DNA from 3 places in the Streptomyces sp. NPDC043176 genome. Region 2 is predicted to be linked to each of the others. Evidence: riboswitches for the same ligand, from Rfam matches in the RefSeq annotation. Region 2 holds a riboswitch; each other region holds the start of a gene.

Region 1 (6,456 bases), on a different contig from region 2:
GTGCCGGCGAGGCGGGCCGTCAGCTCGTCCTCGGGCAGGGTGCCGGGGATGATCGTGAGGACCTCCTCCGCCTCGCACAGCGGCTCGCCGAGGCGGGCGGCGGCGGCGCTGACCGAGGTGACGCCGGGGATGACGGTGGTGTCGTAGCGGTCGGCGAGCCGCTTGTGCATGTGCTGGTACGAGCCGTAGAACAGCGGGTCGCCCTCGGCGAGGACGGCGACCGTGCGGCCGGCGTCGAGGTGGGCGGCGAGGCGGGCCGCGGCCTCCTCGTAGAAGTCGTCCAGGGCGCCCCGGTAGCCGCCGGGGTGGTCCGTGGTCTCCACGGTGAGCGGGTACACGAGCCGCTCCTCGACGTGGTCCTCGCGGATGTGCCCGGCGGCGATGGAGCGGGCGATGGAGCGGCCGTGACGGGCCGAGTGGTACGCGACGACGTCGGCGGAGGCGATGGCCTTCACCGCCGCGACCGTCATCAGGTCCGGGTCGCCGGGCCCGAGGCCGACGCCGTACAACTTGCCCTTCACCACTGTGTCCTCGGTGCCGCTCATGCCTGGATCTCCGCTTCGTGCGCGAGGGCGTTGATCGCGGCGGCCGTCATGGCGCTGCCGCCGCGCCGGCCCCGTACGACGAGGTAGTCGAGGCCGAGGTCGTTCTCGGCCAGCGCGTCCTTGGACTCGGCGGCGCCGATGAAGCCGACCGGTATGCCGAGGACGGCCGCGGGCCTGCCCGCGCCCTTCGCGACCATCTCCAGGAGGTGGAAGAGGGCGGTCGGCGCGTTGCCGATGGCGACGACGGAGCCTTCGAGGCGGTCCCGCCAGAGTTCGAGGGCGGCGGCGGAGCGGGTGGTGCCCAGTTCGGCGGCGAGGGCGGGCAGCGCCGGGTCGGAGAGCGCGCAGATCACCTCGTTGTCGGCGGGCAGCCGCTTGCGGGTGACGCCGCTGGCGACCATCTGCGCGTCGCAGAGGATCGGGGCGCCGGCGCGGAGCGCCTCGCGGGCCCGGGAGACGACCTGGGGCGAGTAGGCGATGTCGCGTACGAGGTCGGTCATGCCGCAGGCGTGGATCATCCGGACCGCCACCTGGGCGACGTCGGCGGGCAGGCCCGCCAGATCCGCCTCGGCGCGGATCGTGGCAAAGGACCGGCGGTAGATCTCCGCCCCGTCCTTCTCGTAGTCGAACATCGTGTTGCTCTCGCTCATCTCGTCGGATACGTGCGGGCGGTGGCGACCGCTTCGGTCAGGGAGGTACGGGGGGTGGCGCGGCCGTCCACCAGGTAGCCGTCGTCGCCGGTGGCGAGGACCTCGACCCAGTCGCCGTACGGGTGCCCGCAGCGCCGCGCGCACCCGGAGAAGTGCACGGGCAGCGGGCCGGCGGGCGCGGCGAGGGCGTCCGCCCGTACGTCGGCCAGGGACTTGGCGCAGCCGGGCCGCCCGGTGCACGCGGTGACCCCGGCGCCGGGCGCGTCGGGGCGGGTGATGAGCCCGCACGCGTCCAGCGCCCGCAGCCGGTCCGCGCGGTCCGCACCGGCGGCGTCGGCGTGGGGCTCGGTGGTGGGTGCGGCCGTGGCGACGGCTCCGCGCCAGGGCGTGAGCCGGATCTCGCCGGCGGGCAGCAGGGCCCGCAGCTGGGCGGAGGTCAGCCGGCCGAGCGGCGCGAGGACGTAGACCGCGCCGTCCCGGAGTGCGCCGGGCGCGGGCGGCGGGGACGAGGGCAGCAGCGGTACGGGTACGGGCTCGGCCGCGATGCCCGCGCGGGCCAGGGCGCCGGCCACGTCCGGGAGGTGCCCGGCGGGCAGCTCGCGGGGGCGCCAGGCCCCGTTGCCGGCGGCGTCGGCGGCGTCGAGGAACGCGAGGGCGGCGGTGAGGGCGGCGCGGACGGCGTCGGCGGCCGCGAGCCGGAAGACCTGCCGCTCCGCCGGGCCGCCGTCGAGCCACAGAGTGACGGACTCGTCCTCGGCTGCGACCAAGGTCACATCCCCGCCGAGTCCGGTCACGTCTCCGCGCCCGTCGTCCAGGACGAACAGGAACCGTCCCGAAAGGGACGCGGCCCGGGGCGCGGCGCACAGGGCGGCGTCGAGCCCGCGCGCCCACAACTGCACGTCCGCGTGGCCGAGTCCGTCGAGTCCGGCGGTCGGCGAGGCGACGATGTTGCGGATGCGCTCGTGGGTGGGCGAGGGCAGCAGGCCCGCGTCGGCGAGCAGCTCCGCGAGCGCGGCCCCGCAGTCGTCCGCGAGGCCGCGGAGCTCCGCGTTGCCGCGCGAGGTGATGCTGATCCGCCCGTCGCCGAGCGACTCCGCCGCCCGCGCCAGGACCTCGGCCTGACGGTGCGTCAATCGACCTGCGGGCAGGCGCAGTCGGGCCAGCCGGCCGTCGTCGGCCGCGTGCAGGCGCAGTGCCCCGGGGCAGGCGTCGCCACGGTCCCGTATGCGAGGTTCGCCCGGTTCGGTAGCCGGGGGTGGGGTGGGCGGCATGGCGGCGAGCATACCCACGGGGCACCGGCCGACCACCGGGTGTGATCCGGCCGACTCCCCGGCACGCCCCGCCCCGCCGACCTCACGATCTACTATGCACACGGCATGGGGTCGCAGGACCCCGGGGAGGAAGCCCGGTGAGAATCCGGCGCGGTCCCGCCACTGTGAACCCGTACCAGCGATGGCACGGGTGAGTCAGGAACTCCCTTCCCCGAGCTCTCGGCTTCGCGCGAGCAAGGGGAGGCCAACCCACACGAACCCGGGGCGCGGACAACCCCGAGGAAGGCCTGAGCTCGCCATGCTTCTGCTGCTGTCGCACTCCGACACCGACCTGCTCAGCGCCCGCGCGGCGAACGCCGGCTCCGCCGGCCCGGTGGAGTACCGCTTCGCCAACCCCGCCCGCCTCCCCCTCGCCGACCTCCACGGCCTCCTCGACGACGCCGAACTCGTCGTCGTCCGCCTCCTCGGCGGGCTCCGCTCCTGGCAGGAGGGCCTCGACGCCATCCGCGCCACCGGAAAGCCCGTCGTCGTCCTCAGCGGCGAACAGGCCCCCGACGCCCAGCTGATGGAGGCCTCCACCGTCCCCGTCGGCGTCGCCACCGAGGCCCACGCCTACCTGGCGCACGGCGGCCCGGCGAACCTGGAGCAGCTGGCCCGCTTCCTCTCCGACACCGTCCTGCTCACCGGCCACGGCTTCGAGGCCCCGGCCGCCGCCCCCACCTGGGGCCCGCTGGAGCGCACCCCGAAGCGCACCGACGGCCCGACCGTCGCCGTGCTCTACTACCGCGCCCACCACATGAGCGGGAACACCGCCTTCGTCGGCGCCCTCTGCGACGCCGTCGAGGACGCCGGCGCCCAGGCGCTGCCGCTGTACGTGGCCTCCCTGCGCGCCCCCGAGGCGGAACTCGTCGAGACCCTGCGGTCCGCCGACGCGATCATCACGACCGTCCTCGCCGCCGGCGGCACGAAGCCCGCCGAGGCACAGGCCGGCGGCGACGAGGAGGCCTGGGACGCGGGCGCGCTCGCCGCCCTCGACGTGCCGATCCTCCAGGCGCTGTGCCTCACCGGCTCGCGGTCCGCCTGGGAGGAGAACGACGAAGGCCTCTCGCCGCTGGACGCCGCCAGCCAGGTCGCCGTGCCCGAGTTCGACGGCCGGCTCATCACCGTCCCCTTCTCCTTCAAGGAGATCGACGAGGACGGCCTGCCCGCGTACGTCGCCGACGCCGAGCGCGCCGCCCGCGTCGCCGGCATCGCCGTCCGGCACGCCCGGCTCCGCCACATCCCGAACGCCGAGAAGAAGCTGGCGCTCGTCCTCTCCGCCTACCCCACCAAGCACTCCCGCATCGGCAACGCGGTCGGCCTCGACACCCCCGCCTCCGCCGTCGCGCTCCTCCGCCGCCTGATCGCGGAGGGCTACGACTTCGGCCCCGCCGAAGAGCTCCCCGGCCTGGTCTCCGGCGACGGCGACGAGCTCATCTACGCCCTCATCGAGGCCGGCGGCCACGACCAGGACTGGCTCACCGAGGAGCAGCTCGCCCGCAACCCGGTCCGCATCCCGGCCGCCGACTACAAGCGCTGGTACGCGACCCTGCCCGCCGAACTCCGCGAGCAGGTCGAGGAGCACTGGGGCCCGGCGCCCGGCGAGATGTTCCTCGACCGCTCCCGCAACCCGGAGGGCGACATCGTCCTCGCCGCCCTGCGGCGCGGGAACCTCCTGATCCTCATCCAGCCGCCGCGCGGCTTCGGCGAGAACCCGATCGCGATCTACCACGACCCCGACCTCCCGCCGTCCCACCACTACCTGGCCGCCTACCGCTGGATCGCCGCCCGCGCCGAGGACGGCGGCTTCGGCGCCGACGCCATGGTCCACCTGGGCAAGCACGGCAACCTGGAGTGGCTGCCCGGCAAGAACGCCGGCCTGTCCGCCGCCTGCGGCCCCGACGCGGCCCTCGGCGACATCCCGCTGATCTACCCGTTCCTCGTCAACGACCCGGGCGAGGGCACCCAGGCCAAGCGGCGCGTCCACGCCACGCTCGTCGACCACCTGGTGCCGCCGATGGCCCGCGCCGACTCCTACGGCGACATCGCCCGCCTGGAGCAGCTCCTCGACGAGTACGCGCAGATCTCCTCCATGGACCCGGCGAAGCTGCCCGCCATCCGCGCCCAGATCTGGACCCTGATCCAGGCCGCCAAGCTCGACCACGACCTCGGCCTCGAAGAGCGCCCGGAGGACGACGGCTTCGACGACTTCCTGCTGCACGTCGACGGCTGGCTCTGCGAGGTCAAGGACGCCCAGATCCGCGACGGCCTCCACGTCCTCGGCGGCGCCCCCGAAGGCGAGGCCCGCGTCAACCTGGTCCTCTCCATCCTCCGCGCCCGCCAGATCTGGGGCGGCACCCAGGCCCTGCCCGGCCTGCGCGAGGCCCTCGGCCTCGACGAGTCCGCCGCCACCCGCACCACCGCCGACGAGGCCGAGGCCAAGGCCCGCGAGCTGGTCGAGGCAATGGAGAGCGCCGGCTGGTCGGCCGACGCCGTCGAGACCGTCGCCGCCGCGTACGGCCCGGAGGTCCGGTCCGTCCTGCGCTTCGCCTGCGACCAGGTCGTCCCGCGGCTCGCCGCCACCACCGACGAGCTGACGCACGCCGTACACGCCCTGAACGGCGGCTTCGTCCCCGCCGGGCCGTCCGGCTCCCCGCTCCGCGGCCTCGTCAACGTCCTGCCGACCGGCCGGAACTTCTACTCGGTCGACCCGAAGGCCGTGCCGTCCCGGCTCGCCTGGGAGACCGGCCAGGCCCTGGCCGACTCCCTCCTGGAGCGCTACCGCACCGACAACGGCGAATGGCCGACCTCCGTCGGCCTCTCCCTGTGGGGCACGAGCGCCATGCGCACCGCAGGCGACGACGTCGCCGAGGCACTCGCCCTGCTGGGCGTCCGCCCGCTGTGGGACGAGGCCTCCCGCCGCGTCAACGGCCTGGAGCCCATCCCGCTCGCCGAGCTCGGCCGCCCGCGCATCGACGTCACCCTGCGCATCTCCGGCTTCTTCCGCGACGCGTTCCCGCACGTCATCGGCCTCCTCGACGACGCCGTCCGGCTCGTCGCCGGCCTGGAAGACGAGTCCGCCGAGGACAACCACGTCCGCGCCCACGCGCAGGCCGACCTCGCCGAGCACGGCGACGAGCGCCGCGCCACCACCCGCATCTTCGGCTCCCGCCCCGGCACGTACGGCGCGGGCATCCTCCAGCTGATCGACTCGCGCGACTGGCGCACCGACGCGGACCTCGCCGAGGTGTACACGGTGTGGGGCGGGTACGCGTACGGCCGCGGGCTCGAAGGCCGCCCGGCCCGTGCCGAGATGGAGACCGCGTACAAGCGGATCGCGGTCGCCGCCAAGAACACCGACACCCGCGAGCACGACATCGCCGACTCCGACGACTACTTCCAGTACCACGGCGGCATGGTCGCGACCGTCCGCGCGCTCAAGGGCACCGCCCCCGAGGCCTACATCGGCGACTCCACCCGCCCCGAGACCGTCCGCACCCGCACCCTCGTCGAGGAGACCTCCCGCGTCTTCCGCGCCCGCGTGGTCAACCCCCGCTGGATCGAGGCCATGCGCCGCCACGGCTACAAGGGCGCCTTCGAGCTCGCGGCCACCGTCGACTACCTCTTCGGATACGACGCCACGACCGGCGTCGTCGCCGACTGGATGTACGACAAGCTCACCCAGGAGTACGTCCTCGACCCCGCCAACCAGGCCTTCCTCAAGGAAGCCAACCCCTGGGCCCTCCACGGCATCGCCGAGCGCCTCCTCGAAGCCGAGTCCCGCGGCATGTGGGAGAAGCCCGACCCCGAGACGCTCGCGGCCCTCCGCCAGGTCTTCCTCGAAACCGAAGGCGACCTCGAAGAAAACGCCTGACCCCACCCCCGCCACCGCGCGAGCCCGCACCCACTGCCGTGTGGCCCTTCGCCCCCACCGCCGTGTGGGCCCGCGCC
Region 2 (6,456 bases):
GAACGCGGCCTGGACGGCATGGAACTGGGCCCACCGTCGGACGCGTTCACGGTCGAGTTCCGCGGCCTCGGCGAAGACGTCCAAGACGCGGTGGGCAGCCTTGCACAGGTCATCCGCTTCGAGGAGCGTCAGCGCGCGGGACTTCAGCAGTGTGCCGCCGTCGTAGGCGGGATTTCCCACGTACCCCTTGGGGTCGACAGCCAGCCACGGTTCTCGGCAGGCGCGCAAGATGTTCCGGGCATGGAGGTCGCCGTGGACGAGGGTCTCCGGCTGGTTCCGGCCCAGCTCCCGAACGGTCGCCACGGCGGCGTCCAGTACCTGACGTGGCAGCGCACGTGGCAGTTCCTCGGCGTCCTCGCGCAGCTGCTCCTCCCAGGCATCGGCCTGCTCACGCAGCCGCTGCCGCCCGGCAGCCCGCGCACCACGAAGGTCGCGATCTGCAGCTGGAGTACCGGCCCCCCGCCGGACCGCAGTCCGTCACCTGGACGCCGAGCCGGACCGGACCCCGTGCGTGCCGCCACATCCCCCCATGCCGATACGGGGTCGGCGCCTCGCCCTTGCGCGAGGCGTGCAAGGCCGCGCGGCGGGCGCCGTGTATGGAACCGCTCCGCCCGGGCAGGCGCTGGTCATGAGGACCCGCTCTCGGCAGCGGCCCGACAACGCACGCCCCCCGCTGGAAGGCCGCCTCGCGGTGGTGACCGGGGCCGCACGGGGAATCGGCGCGAGCACCGCCTACGCGCTGTCCCGGCGCGGCGCCACGATGGCCCTGCTCGGACTGGAAGGGGAGCGGCTGCGCCGACTGGCAGCGAGCCTCCCCGGCCCCGCCGTCGCCTGGACCGTCGACGTGACCGACGCGAACGCCCTCGCCGCCGCGGCCGAAGCCGTCCGGGACACGCTGGGCACGCCGTCGGTGGTCGTGGCGAACGCCGGCGTCGCCATCGGCGGGACCCTCCTGGACTGCGATCCCCAGGACTGGCGCCGGGTGATCGAGGTCAACATCGTCGGCAGCGCCCTCACCGCCCGCTGCTTCCTGCCCGACCTCCTGGCCACCCGTGGTTACTACCTGCAGGTCGCTTCCCTCGCCTCCCTCGCGCCCACGCCGCTCCTCACCGCGTACTGCGCCTCCAAATCCGGGGTCGAAGCCTTCGCCCACGCCCTGCGGGCCGAGGTCGGCCACCGTGGTGTCGATGTCGGGATCGCCTACCTGAACTGGGCCGACACCTCCCTGATCCGTCATGCCGACCAGACCGCGGTCTTCGGGGAACTGCGGGCGCGCATCCCCTGGCCGGCCTCCGTCAACCAGGACCCCGACACCTACGCGCAAGCCATGGTCCGGGGCATCGAGCGCCGGTCCGCCCACGTCTACGCGCCGCCGTGGCTGCGCGGCGCTCAAGCCGCCCGGGCCCTCGTGCCCACGCTCGTCGTGCACTACTTCCGGTGGGTCCTCGCAGCCCGTGGAGACGATCCCCTACCGCCGACCGGGCTCCTCGGGCCCGGCGGCGCGGCAGCCGACACCACAGCACACGCAACGGCGAACCGGCAGCCTCACCTTCGACCGGGAGGAGCCCCCCGGCCGAACGACACCACCTGATCACGCCGCGCCTCGCGAGGTTGGGCGGTAAGCCTCCCCCGGCGCAAGGAGATTCCGGTCGAAATCGGCGGGCACCTCCTGCGCGGCGTCGGCGGCGTCCTCCATAACGCCGCCCTCGGCGCGCTGATCCCGATCCGTCACCGCACCGTGCTCGCCGGGCTCGCGAACGTCGTCAGGAAATCCGCCCCCTTCAACGACCACGTACCAACCTGACGGAGTGATGGGCAGCGGTATGCACCACCTTCGAAGACGGAGCCGCTGCTGAAAGCGCCGCATGCCGCTCGGCTCGGTTTGCTTCTGCGCCTTTTTCATCGATCACCCAGGGGCCCTGGAGAGCGCCTGGGAAAGTGATGCGGGTGTTCTCCCAGTCGTCCATGGAGGCCCCGATCACGCACACCATTAGGACCGCCCGTTGTGCCGGCGGCCCTCGGCACCCCGTGCGCGGCCACCTGCGAGCCGCACATCCGTCAGGTCTGCGTGACCTTCGCTGCCGCAAGGTCGATACTGCCCACAGGGGCGGCGGGACCCGCCCAAGTCGATGAGGATCCGAGCCTGACATGTCGTCACCGAAGTCGGCGTCCACTCGGCATCAGCGCCGACAGAGACCGCCCTCGAGCGCCGTGGACCGCCAAGGTCGACTTTCGCACACCTAGCTTCTGACCTGCGAAAACACAGGTCAGGGCCCATCTTTCAGCCTTGCGAGGAGACACCCTTGAGAATGTTGATCAACGTGCCGGAGACCGTCGTGGCGGACGCGCTGCGGGGGATGGCGGCGGCGCACCCCGAGTTGACGGTGGACGTGGAGCGGCGGCTGGTGGTGCGGCGGGACGCGCCGGTGGCGGGGAAGGTGGCGTTGGTGTCCGGGGGCGGGTCGGGGCACGAGCCGCTGCACGGGGGGTTCGTGGGGCCGGGGATGCTGGCGGCGGCGTGCCCCGGGGAGGTGTTCACGTCGCCGGTGCCGGATCAGATGGTGCGGGCGGCGGCGGCCGTGGACAGCGGGGCCGGGGTGCTGTTCGTGGTGAAGAACTACACCGGCGACGTGCTGAACTTCGAGATGGCGGCGGAGCTCGCGGAGGACGAGGGCATCCAGGTCGCCAAGGTGCTGGTCGACGACGACGTGGCGGTGACGGACAGCCTGTACACGGCCGGGCGGCGCGGGACCGGGGGGACGCTGTTCGTGGAGAAGATCGCGGGAGCGGCGGCGGAGGAGGGGGCTCCGCTGGAGCGCGTGGAGGCGATCGCCCGGAGGGTGAACGAGCGGTCGCGGTCGTTCGGGGTGGCGCTGAGCGCGTGCACGACGCCCGCCAAGGGCAGTCCGACGTTCGACCTCCCGCCCGGTGAGCTGGAGTTGGGCGTCGGCATCCACGGGGAGCCGGGCCGTGAGCGGCGGGCGATGATGACCTCTCGGGAGATCGCGGACTTCGCCGTGGACGCGGTCGTCGAGGACCTGGTCCCCGCGGGGCCGGTGATCGCGCTGGTCAACGGCATGGGCGGCACTCCGCTCCTGGAGTTGTACGGGTTCAACGCGGAGGTGCAGCGGGTGCTCGGCGAGCGGGGAGTGCCGGTGGCGCGGACACTGGTCGGGAACTACGTGACCTCGCTCGACATGGCCGGCTGCTCGGTGACCCTGTGCGAGGTCGACGAGGAGCTGCTGCGGCTGTGGGACGCGCCGGTGCAGACGCCCGCGCTGCGCTGGGGCCGGTGAGGCGGGGGTGGGGACGCGTGCGGACGAGGGAGAGGGCATGACGGAGACGTTCGGGGCGGAGTTCCTCGTGCGCTGGCTGGCCGCGGTCGCCGGGGCCGTCGAGCGCGAGGCGGACCGGCTGACCGAGCTGGACTCGGCCATCGGCGACGCCGACCACGGAGCCAATCTCAAGCGCGGGTTCGCCGCCGTGACGGAGACCCTGGCGAAGGACCCGCCGGCGACGCCCGGCGCCGTGCTCACCACCGCCGGGCGCCACCTCATCTCCACGGTCGGCGGCGCGTCGGGGCCGTTGTACGGGACGCTGTTGCGCCGCGCCGGGAAGACCCTGGGCGAGGACGGGACGATCGACCGGGTACGGCTCGCCGAGGCCCTGGACTCGGGCGTCGCCGCCGTCTCGCAGCTCGGCGGCGCGCACGTCGGCGACAAGACGATGCTGGACTCGCTGGTCCCGGCCGTGGAGGGGCTGCGGACCTCGTTCGGCGCGGCGCGCGCGGCCGCGGACGAGGGCGCCCTCGGGACCGTACCCCTGCGGGCGCGCAAGGGCAGGGCGAGTTACCTCGGCGAGAGGTCGGTCGGGCACCGGGACCCGGGGGCGACGTCGTCGGCCCTGCTCTTCTCCGCGCTCGCCGAGACGGCGGCCGCGGAGGGGGTGTCGTGAGCGCGCCGGGCGGCGCTTCGGCGTCCGGGAGCGCGGCCGTGGACGCCGACGCGGTCACCGGCGGTGCGGGGCCCGGTGGCCCGGCGTCCGGGGACGCGGGATCGGGCGGTGCGGTGCCCGGGGACGCGGGATCGGGCGGTGCGGGGCCTCGCGGTGCGGCCCTCGTCGGGATCGTGCTCGTGTCGCACAGTGCGGCGGTGGCGGCGGCGGTGACCGAGCTGGCGCGGGGGCTGGCGGGGGGTGGAAAGCTGGCGCCGGTGGTACCGGCGGGCGGGACGCCTGACGGAGGGCTGGGGACGAGTTCCGAGTTGATCGCCGAGGCGGCGAAGGAGGCGGACCGGGGCGCCGGGGTGGCGCTGCTCGTCGACCTCGGCAGCGCCGTGCTCACCGTGAAGGCGCTCCTCGCCGAAGGTGACGAACTACCCGGGGGCTCCCGGCTGGTGGACGCGCCGTTCGTCGAGGGCGCGGTGGCGGCGCTGGTGACGGCGAGCGCGGGCGGGGACCTCGACGCGGTGGCGGCGGCCGCCTCGGAGGCCTACGCCTATCGCAAGGAATGACCCTGCGGGGCCGCGTGCGCGGAGTGACGGAGGAGCCGCACCGGGTGGCGACCGTGTTGTGATGTACCTGGTCAACGCACTAATGTCGCAGGGCCTTGGTGTACGGGAAACCGGTGCAGTACCGGTGCGGCCCTCGCCACTGTGATCGGGAGGTCCGGCTCCACCCCCGCGGGAAGCGCCCTCGGGGAAGCCACTGGACCACGACGGGAGACCGCCGCGGTGTGGGAAGGCGGAGTCGGACGGATGACCGTCAGCCAGGAGACCGGCCAGGGTGCGTTGTCCATCCACGAGGTGCTGGAGAGGGTCTCCCGACCATGCATATAGCCGAGGGGTATCTGCCCCCTGCGCACGCCGTCGCCTGGGGCGTCGCGGCCGCCCCGTTCGTCGTCCACGGGGTCCGCGCGCTCACGCGCGAGGTGCGGTCCAACCCCGAGTCCACCCTGCTGCTGGGCGCCTCCGGTGCCTTCACGTTCGTCCTGTCGGCGCTCAAGCTGCCTTCGGTGACGGGCAGTTGTTCCCATCCGACGGGCACGGGTCTGGGGGCGATCCTGTTCCGGCCGCCGATCATGGCGGTCCTGGGCACGATCACCCTGCTCTTCCAGGCCCTGCTGCTCGCCCACGGCGGACTGACCACGCTCGGCGCGAACGCCTTCTCGATGGCGATCGTCGGGCCCTGGGCGGGGTACGGGACGTACCGCCTGCTGCGCCGGTTCGGCACGCCCCTGATGGTCGCCGTCTTCTTCGGCGCGTTCGTCGCCGACCTGTCCACGTACTGCGTCACCAGCGTGCAGCTGGCCCTCGCCTTCCCCGACCCGGCCACCGGCGTGGCGGGCGCGCTCGCCAAGTTCGGCGGGATCTTCGCGGTGACGCAGATTCCGCTGGCGGTGAGCGAGGGGCTGCTGACCGTGCTCGTGATGCGGCTGCTCACCCAGTCGAGCAAGGGTGACCTGACGCGTCTGGGCGTCCTTCCCCGGGCCGAGAAGGAACTGCGCGAGGGGGCGACGGCGCGATGAGCACCAGGATCAGCCGGAACGCGAAGATCAACGGACTGCTGCTGCTGGTCGTCGTCGCGCTCGCGGTGCTTCCGCTCGTCCTGGGTCTGGGCGACCACAAGGAAGAGCCGTTCACCGGGGCGGACGCGGAGGCGGAGACCGCCATCACGGAGCTCCGGCCGGACTACGAGCCGTGGTTCAGCCCGCTGTACGAGCCGCCGTCCGGCGAGATCGAGTCCGCCCTCTTCGCCCTCCAGGCGGCGCTGGGCGCCGGAGTCCTGGCGTACTACTTCGGTCTGCGGCGCGGCCGCCGGCAGGGCGCCGCTCTGGTGGCGGCCGACGCCGGTCAGGGCGGTCGGGCGACGGAAGGCGCGGGCGCGTCCGCGACGGGCGGCGCCCAGGACGTCGGCTCCGGTTCGCCGCGTCCCGACGGTCCGGGCTCCGGCGCGACGCGGCCGGTCGCCGGGGGCTCCGGTGTGCCGGCCGCCGGTCCGGGGCCGGTCGGTGACGTCGGGGACCGGGACGCGTAGACGCCGATGCTGCCCATCGACGCGGCTGCGCACAGCAGTCGCTGGCGCTCCCGCCATCCCGCCGAGAAGGCGCTCCTCGGCTTCGGTCTGACGTTGTGCGCCGTGTGTCTGCCGCCGTGGCCGGGGGCCGTGCTGGTGGCGGCGGTGACGCTCGTGGTGCTGCTCGGGCCTGCCGGCGTGCCGGGCCGTCAGTTGTGGCGGGCGTTCCGGGTGCCGCTCGGCTTCTGTGTCACGGGTGCGGTGCCGTTGCTGTTCGAGGTGGGCGGGGCGCGCGGACTCGTGGCGCTCGCGCCCGCCGGGCCGACGCACGCGGGCGAGCTGCTGGCGCGGACGGCGGCGGCCTCGCTCGGGGTGCTGCTGTTCGCGTTCACGACGCCGGTGTCGGACGTGCTGCCCCGGCTGGTCCGGGCGGGGGTGCCGGCG
Region 3 (6,456 bases), on a different contig from region 2:
GTGCCCGCAAGGGAGGTGACGCGCGATGAAGGACGGCGTGAACGGCGTGGCGCTCGGCGTCTTCGTCTTCTTCTTCCTGGCCGTCACGGTCATGGGCTTCCTGGCCGCGCGCTGGCGCAAGGCCGAGGACGAGCACAGCCTCGACGAATGGGGCCTGGGCGGACGGTCGTTCGGCACCTGGGTGACCTGGTTCCTGCTCGGCGGCGACCTGTACACCGCGTACACCTTCGTCGCCGTCCCGGCGGCCATCTACGCGGCGGGCGCGGCCGGCTTCTTCGCCGTGCCCTACACGATCCTGGTCTACCCGCTGATCTTCACGTTCCTGCCGCGCCTCTGGTCGGTCTCGCACAAGCACGGGTACGTGACCACCTCCGACTTCGTCCGGGGCCGCTTCGGCTCCAAGAGCCTGTCGCTCGCGGTCGCGGTCACCGGAATCCTCGCCACCATGCCGTACATCGCCCTCCAACTCGTCGGCATCCAGGCCGTCCTGGACGTGATGGGCGTAGGCGGCGGCGAGACCACCCACTGGTTCGTCAAGGACCTGCCGCTGCTGCTGGCCTTCGGCGTCCTCGCGGCGTACACGTACTCCTCGGGTCTGCGCGCCCCGGCCCTCATCGCCTTCGTCAAGGACACCCTGATCTACATCGTGATCGCGGTGGCCATCATCTACATCCCGATCAAGCTGGGCGGGTTCGACGAGATCTTCGCGAAGGCCGGCGAGGCGTACGCGCAGACCAACCCGGCGACCGGCAAGCCGCGCGGCGCGCTGGTCCCCGGTGAGGCCGGCCAGTGGACGTACGCGACGCTCGCGCTCGGCTCGGCGCTCGCGCTGTTCATGTACCCGCACTCCATCACGGCGACGCTGTCGTCGAAGAGCCGCGAGGTCATCCGCCGCAACACCACGATCCTGCCGCTGTACTCGCTGATGCTGGGCCTGCTCGCGCTGCTCGGCTTCATGGCGATCGCCGCCGGGATCAAGGTCAAGAACGGTCAGCTCGCCATCCCGCAGCTCTTCGAGACCATGTTCCCGGACTGGTTCGCGGGCGTCGCGTTCGCCGCGATCGGCATCGGCGCGCTCGTCCCGGCCGCCATCATGTCGATCGCCGCGGCCAACCTGTTCACCCGCAACATCTACAAGGACTTCATCAAGCCGGACGCGACCCCGGCCCAGGAGACCAAGGTCTCCAAGCTGGTCTCCCTCCTGGTGAAGGTCGGCGCGCTGGTCTTCGTCCTCACCATGGACAAGACGGTCGCGATCAACTTCCAGCTGCTGGGCGGCATCTGGATCCTGCAGACCTTCCCGGCGCTCGTCGGCGGCCTGTTCACCCGCTGGTTCCACCGCTGGGCGCTGCTCGCCGGCTGGGCCGTCGGCATGGTGTACGGCACGGCCGCCGCGTACGGCGTCGCCAGCCCGACCCAGAAGCACTTCGGCGGCTCCTCCGCCGAGATCCCGGGCATCGGCGAGATCGGCTACATCGGCCTCACCGCCTTCGTCCTCAACGTCCTCGTCACGGTCGTCCTCACCTTCGTCCTCCGGGCCGTCAAGGCCCCCGACGGCGTCGACGAGACCTCGCCCGAGGACTACACGGCGGACGCCGGCGACGCCGGTGTCCGCGAACTCCCCAAGGTCGGCGCCTCGGTGCACTGACCCACGGACGCGCACGTGAAGGGGCCCGGGAGAAATCCCGGGCCCCTTCACGTGCGACGGAGGCAGACTGGGCCCATGGACTTCACGATCAGGGCGGTACGGCCCGAGGAGTACGAAGAGCTCGGCGAGCTCACCGGACTGACCTATCTGAACGACGGGCTGCTGCTGCACGGAGAGGACGACTTCTATCTGGACGTGCTCCGCGACACGGCCCGGCGGGCTCGCGAGAGCGAGGTCCTCGTCGCCGTCGACGCGGAGGGCGGGATCGTCGGCGGGGTGACCTTCGCCCGCGGCGGCACCGCCTGGGCGGACATCGCCGTCGAAGGCGAGGCCGAGTTCCGGATGCTCGTGGTCGCGCCGGCGGCCCGCGGCAGGGGCGTCGGAGAGACACTCGTGCGCGTCTGCGTGGACCGGGCGCGGACCCTGCCGGGGTGCCGGCGGGTGGTGCTCTCCACGGACGCGAAGATGGTCTCCGCGCACCGGATCTACGACCGGCTCGGCTTCCTGCGGACCCCCGAGCGGGACTGGCAGCCGATCCCCGAACACACGCTGCTGACGTACGCGCTGGAGCTTTAGCCCCGCAACCGACACAACATGTGGGGGGTGCCGTCAGCGGCGCCCCCCACATGTATGCTCATCCTCGCTGTCGACGCAGGGGAATCCGGCGCGAATCCGGAACTGTCCCGCAACGGTGTGCTTCATGCGGTTTCGTACGGAGTGAGTCCGAGCACCTGCGGGCAGCGCGCCCGGTCCTTCCGTTCCGGGTGCCACTGACTTCCGGGCCTCGCGGAGTGGGCCGGTGGACACGGCGCGTCCGGCGATACGGGCGCCCCCTCGCCCGCCTTCCCCCGTCGCGGCCCCGGCCGAGCGAGGGAGAGCCCCCACGTGACCATCGCGCCCGCCGATCCGGCTTCGGCCGAGGCTTCCGCGGTCGAGAGCGACGGCCCCGGGACCGTACTGCTGCGGACCCTGACCGACCTCACCGCCGATCTCCCCGACACCGACCCCGGCAAGGTCGCCGCAGCCGCGCTGCGCGGCCGCAGCGCCGCGGCGGACGAGGCGGAGCTGCGCGAGCTGGCCACCGAGGCGGCCGCGGGCCTGATCGCCGAGGACCCGGCGTACTCCCGGCTCGCCGCCCGGCTCCTGACGATCACCATCGCCGACGAGGCGGCGGGCCAGGGCGCGGTCTCCTTCTCCGCCTCCGTCCGGGTCGGTCACCGCGAGGGCCTGATCGCCGACCGCACCGCCGACTTCGTCGCGCTGCACGCCGAGCGGCTCGACGCGACGATCGACCGGGCCGGCGACGACCGCTTCGGCTACTTCGGTCTGCGCACCCTCTACTCGCGCTACCTGCTGCGCCACCCGATCACCCGCAAGGTGATCGAGACGCCGCAGCACTTCATGCTGCGGGTGGCCTGCGGCCTGGCCGAGGACGACAGCGTCCGCGCGCTCGACGAGGTCGGCGCGCTGTACGGGCTGATGAGCCGCCTGGACTACCTGCCGTCCTCCCCCACGCTCTTCAACTCCGGTACCCGTCACCCGCAGATGTCCTCCTGCTACCTGCTCGACTCCCCGCAGGACGAGCTGGACTCCATCTACGACCGCTACCACCAGGTCGCGCGCCTCTCGAAGCACGCCGGCGGCATCGGGCTCTCCTACTCCCGCATCCGCGCCCGCGGTTCGCTGATCCGCGGCACCAACGGGCACTCCAACGGCATCGTGCCGTTCCTGAAGACCCTCGACGCCTCCGTCGCCGCCGTGAACCAGGGCGGCCGCCGCAAGGGCGCGGCCGCCGTCTACCTGGAGACCTGGCACGCGGACATCGAGGAGTTCCTGGAGCTCCGCGACAACACGGGCGAGGACCAGCGCCGTACGCACAACCTGAACCTGGCGCACTGGATCCCGGACGAGTTCATGCGCCGGGTCAACGCGGACGCCGACTGGTCGCTGTTCTCCCCGGCGGACGTGCCCGAGCTCGTCGACCTGTACGGCGAGGAGTTCGACGCCGCCTACCGCGCCGCCGAGGCCAAGGGCCTGGCCCGCAAGACGATGCCGGCCCGCGACCTGTACGGCCGGATGATGCGGACCCTGGCGCAGACCGGCAACGGCTGGATGACCTTCAAGGACGCCTCCAACCGGACGGCCAACCAGACCGCCGAGCCGGGCACGGTCGTCCACTCCTCGAACCTGTGCACCGAGATCATCGAGGTCACGAACGACGGCGAGACGGCCGTCTGCAACCTCGGCTCGGTGAACCTCGGTTCGTTCGTGGCCGGGGGCGACATCGACTGGGAGCGGCTCGACGCGACCGTCCGCACGGCCGTCACCTTCCTCGACCGGGTCGTCGACATCAACTTCTACCCGACCGAGCAGGCCGGGCGTTCCAACGCCCGCTGGCGTCCGGTCGGCCTGGGCGCGATGGGCCTCCAGGACGTCTTCTTCAAGCTGCGGATGCCGTTCGACTCCGCCGAGGCGCGCGCGCTGTCCACCCGGATCGCCGAGCGGATCATGCTGGCCGCGTACGAGGCCTCCGCGGACCTCGCCGAGCGCAGCGGCCCGCTCCCCGCCTGGGAGCAGACCCGCACGGCCCGCGGTGTGCTGCACCCGGACCACTACGACGTCGAGCTCAACTGGCCCGAGCGCTGGGCCGCGCTGCGCGAGCGGATCGCCGCCGTCGGCATGCGCAACAGCCTGCTCCTCGCGATCGCTCCGACCGCGACCATCGCCTCGATCGCGGGCGTGTACGAGTGCATCGAGCCGCAGGTCTCGAACCTCTTCAAGCGCGAGACGCTGTCCGGCGAGTTCCTCCAGGTCAACTCGTACCTGGTCGACGAGCTGAAGAAGCTCGGCGTGTGGGACGCCCAGACCCGGGACGCGCTCCGCGACGCCAGCGGTTCGGTCGCCGGCTTCACCTGGATCCCGGCCGAGGTGCGCGAGCTGTACCGCACGGCGTGGGAGATCCCGCAGCGCGGTCTGATCGACATGGCCGCCGCGCGCACCCCGTTCCTCGACCAGTCGCAGTCGCTGAACCTGTTCCTGGAGACGCCGACGATCGGCAAGCTGTCGTCGATGTACGCGTACGCCTGGAAGCAGGGGCTGAAGACGACGTACTACCTGCGTTCGCGCCCGGCGACCCGGATCGCCCGCGCCGCCCAGGCGTCGACGGCGGCCGCCGCCCCCATCCCCGTCCAGCAGGCGGTCTCCGACGCGGACGCCCTCGCCTGCTCCCTGGAAAACCCCGAGTCCTGCGAGGCCTGCCAGTAATGAGCACCACCGACAAGAACCTGCTCGACCCTGGCTTCGAGCTGACCCTCCGTCCGATGCGGTACCCGGACTTCTACGAGCGGTACCGGGACGCGATCAAGAACACCTGGACGGTGGAGGAGGTCGACCTGCACTCCGACGTCGCCGACCTCGCCAAGCTGACCCCGGCCGAGCAGCACATGATCGGCCGCCTGGTCGCGTTCTTCGCGACGGGCGACTCGATCGTCTCGAACAACCTGGTGCTGACGCTCTACAAGCACATCAACTCCCCGGAGGCGCGCCTGTACCTGTCGCGCCAGCTGTTCGAGGAGGCCGTGCACGTCCAGTTCTACCTGACGCTGCTCGACACCTACCTGCCCGACCCGGACGACCGCGCCGCCGCGTTCGACGCGGTCGAGGAGATCCCCTCCATCCGCGAGAAGGCCCAGTTCTGCTTCAAGTGGATGGACTCGGTCGAGAAGATCGAGCGCCTGGAGACGGCCGCCGACCGGCGCCGCTTCCTGCTGAACCTGATCTGCTTCGCGGCGTGCATCGAGGGCCTGTTCTTCTACGGCGCCTTCGCGTACGTGTACTGGTTCCGGTCCCGCGGTCTGCTGCACGGCCTGGCCACCGGCACCAACTGGGTCTTCCGCGACGAGACGATGCACATGAACTTCGCCTTCGAGGTCGTGGACACCGTCCGCAAGGAGGAGCCGGCGCTCTTCGACGACGAGCTCCGGCAGCAGGTCACCGACATGCTGAAGGAGGCCGTCGAGGCGGAGCTCCAGTTCGGCCGTGACCTGTGCGGCGACGGCCTGCCGGGCATGAACACCGAGTCGATGCGCGAGTACCTCCAGTGCGTCGCCGACCAGCGCCTCCAGCGCCTCGGCTTCCCCCCGGTGTACGGCTCCGAGAACCCGTTCGCGTTCATGGAGCTCCAAGGCGTCCAGGAACTCACCAACTTCTTCGAACGCCGCCCGTCCGCCTACCAGGTCGCCGTCGAGGGCTCGGTGGACCTGGACGAGGACTTCTGAGGCTCCGCGTCCTCGCGCGGGGAATGGGTCGCCCACCCGGGTCGTTACCTGGAATGATCAAGCCCGACCGGCGGCCGCCCCGCGGTCGTCCGGGCGGACCGTACAGCGACACGACCTGAACCCTGGGGGGAATCATGTCCCGCACCATCCGCACGCTCGCGGCCCTCGCACTCTCCGCACTGCTCGCCGGAGGGGTGGCCGCGGCCGTCTCGGCCGGCGACGACCGGCAGACCGTCGCCGGCGACATGGGATGGCAGAGCGCTCCCGTCGACTCCGTCGTCAACGGACCGGACATGGGCTGGCAGTAGTCCCGACGCCGAAGGGCCCCGCACTCGACCGGTGCGGGGCCCTTCGGCGTCGGTGTGCGCGATCAGGCGTTGGGGACCGTCTCGTAGCGCGGGGTGCCCTCTTCCATCTGGCGCAGGGCGTCCTTGCGGTCGCGCTTGGAGAGGCGGTCGATGTACAGGTAGCCGTGCAGGTGGTCCGTCTCGTGCTGGAGGCAGCGGGCGAAGTAGCCGGTGCCGCGCACCT

The links. Region 2 has a riboswitch for cobalamin ahead of AC067A_RS30785 (energy-coupling factor ABC transporter permease). Riboswitches for the same ligand answer to the same signal wherever they lie in the genome.
Region 1: linked by a shared signal. The riboswitch ahead of cobN (cobaltochelatase subunit CobN) and the one ahead of AC067A_RS30785 (energy-coupling factor ABC transporter permease) in region 2 are both predicted to bind cobalamin.
Region 3: linked by a shared signal. The riboswitch ahead of AC067A_RS01275 (ribonucleoside-diphosphate reductase subunit alpha) and the one ahead of AC067A_RS30785 (energy-coupling factor ABC transporter permease) in region 2 are both predicted to bind cobalamin.

The regions. Positions count from the first base shown of each region.
Region 1 is NZ_JBWKCA010000006.1:394,168-400,623, forward strand. Features, by position in the region: gene cobJ (precorrin-3B C(17)-methyltransferase) at 1-545, opposite strand, end outside; gene AC067A_RS13195 (precorrin-8X methylmutase) at 542-1,177, opposite strand; gene AC067A_RS13200 (cobalamin biosynthesis protein CobG) at 1,192-2,478, opposite strand; cobalamin riboswitch at 2,555-2,690, shown strand; gene cobN (cobaltochelatase subunit CobN) at 2,765-6,379, shown strand.
Region 2 is NZ_JBWKCA010000024.1:60,214-66,669, reverse strand. Features, by position in the region: partial or broken gene AC067A_RS30815 (aminoglycoside phosphotransferase family protein) at 1-468, opposite strand, end outside; gene AC067A_RS30810 (SDR family oxidoreductase) at 629-1,591, shown strand; gene AC067A_RS30805 (hypothetical protein) at 1,592-1,903, opposite strand; gene dhaK (dihydroxyacetone kinase subunit DhaK) at 2,304-3,296, shown strand; gene dhaL (dihydroxyacetone kinase subunit DhaL) at 3,334-3,954, shown strand; gene AC067A_RS30790 (PTS-dependent dihydroxyacetone kinase phosphotransferase subunit DhaM) at 4,068-4,511, shown strand; cobalamin riboswitch at 4,564-4,796, shown strand; gene AC067A_RS30785 (energy-coupling factor ABC transporter permease) at 4,826-5,524, shown strand; gene AC067A_RS30780 (energy-coupling factor ABC transporter substrate-binding protein) at 5,533-6,033, shown strand; gene cbiQ (cobalt ECF transporter T component CbiQ) at 6,040-6,456, shown strand, end outside.
Region 3 is NZ_JBWKCA010000001.1:274,524-280,979, reverse strand. Features, by position in the region: gene AC067A_RS01290 (DUF3311 domain-containing protein) at 1-29, shown strand, start outside; gene mctP (monocarboxylate uptake permease MctP) at 26-1,648, shown strand; gene AC067A_RS01280 (GNAT family N-acetyltransferase) at 1,724-2,224, shown strand; cobalamin riboswitch at 2,258-2,401, shown strand; gene AC067A_RS01275 (ribonucleoside-diphosphate reductase subunit alpha) at 2,534-4,912, shown strand; gene AC067A_RS01270 (ribonucleotide-diphosphate reductase subunit beta) at 4,912-5,925, shown strand; gene AC067A_RS01265 (hypothetical protein) at 6,060-6,233, shown strand; gene def (peptide deformylase) at 6,296-6,456, opposite strand, start outside.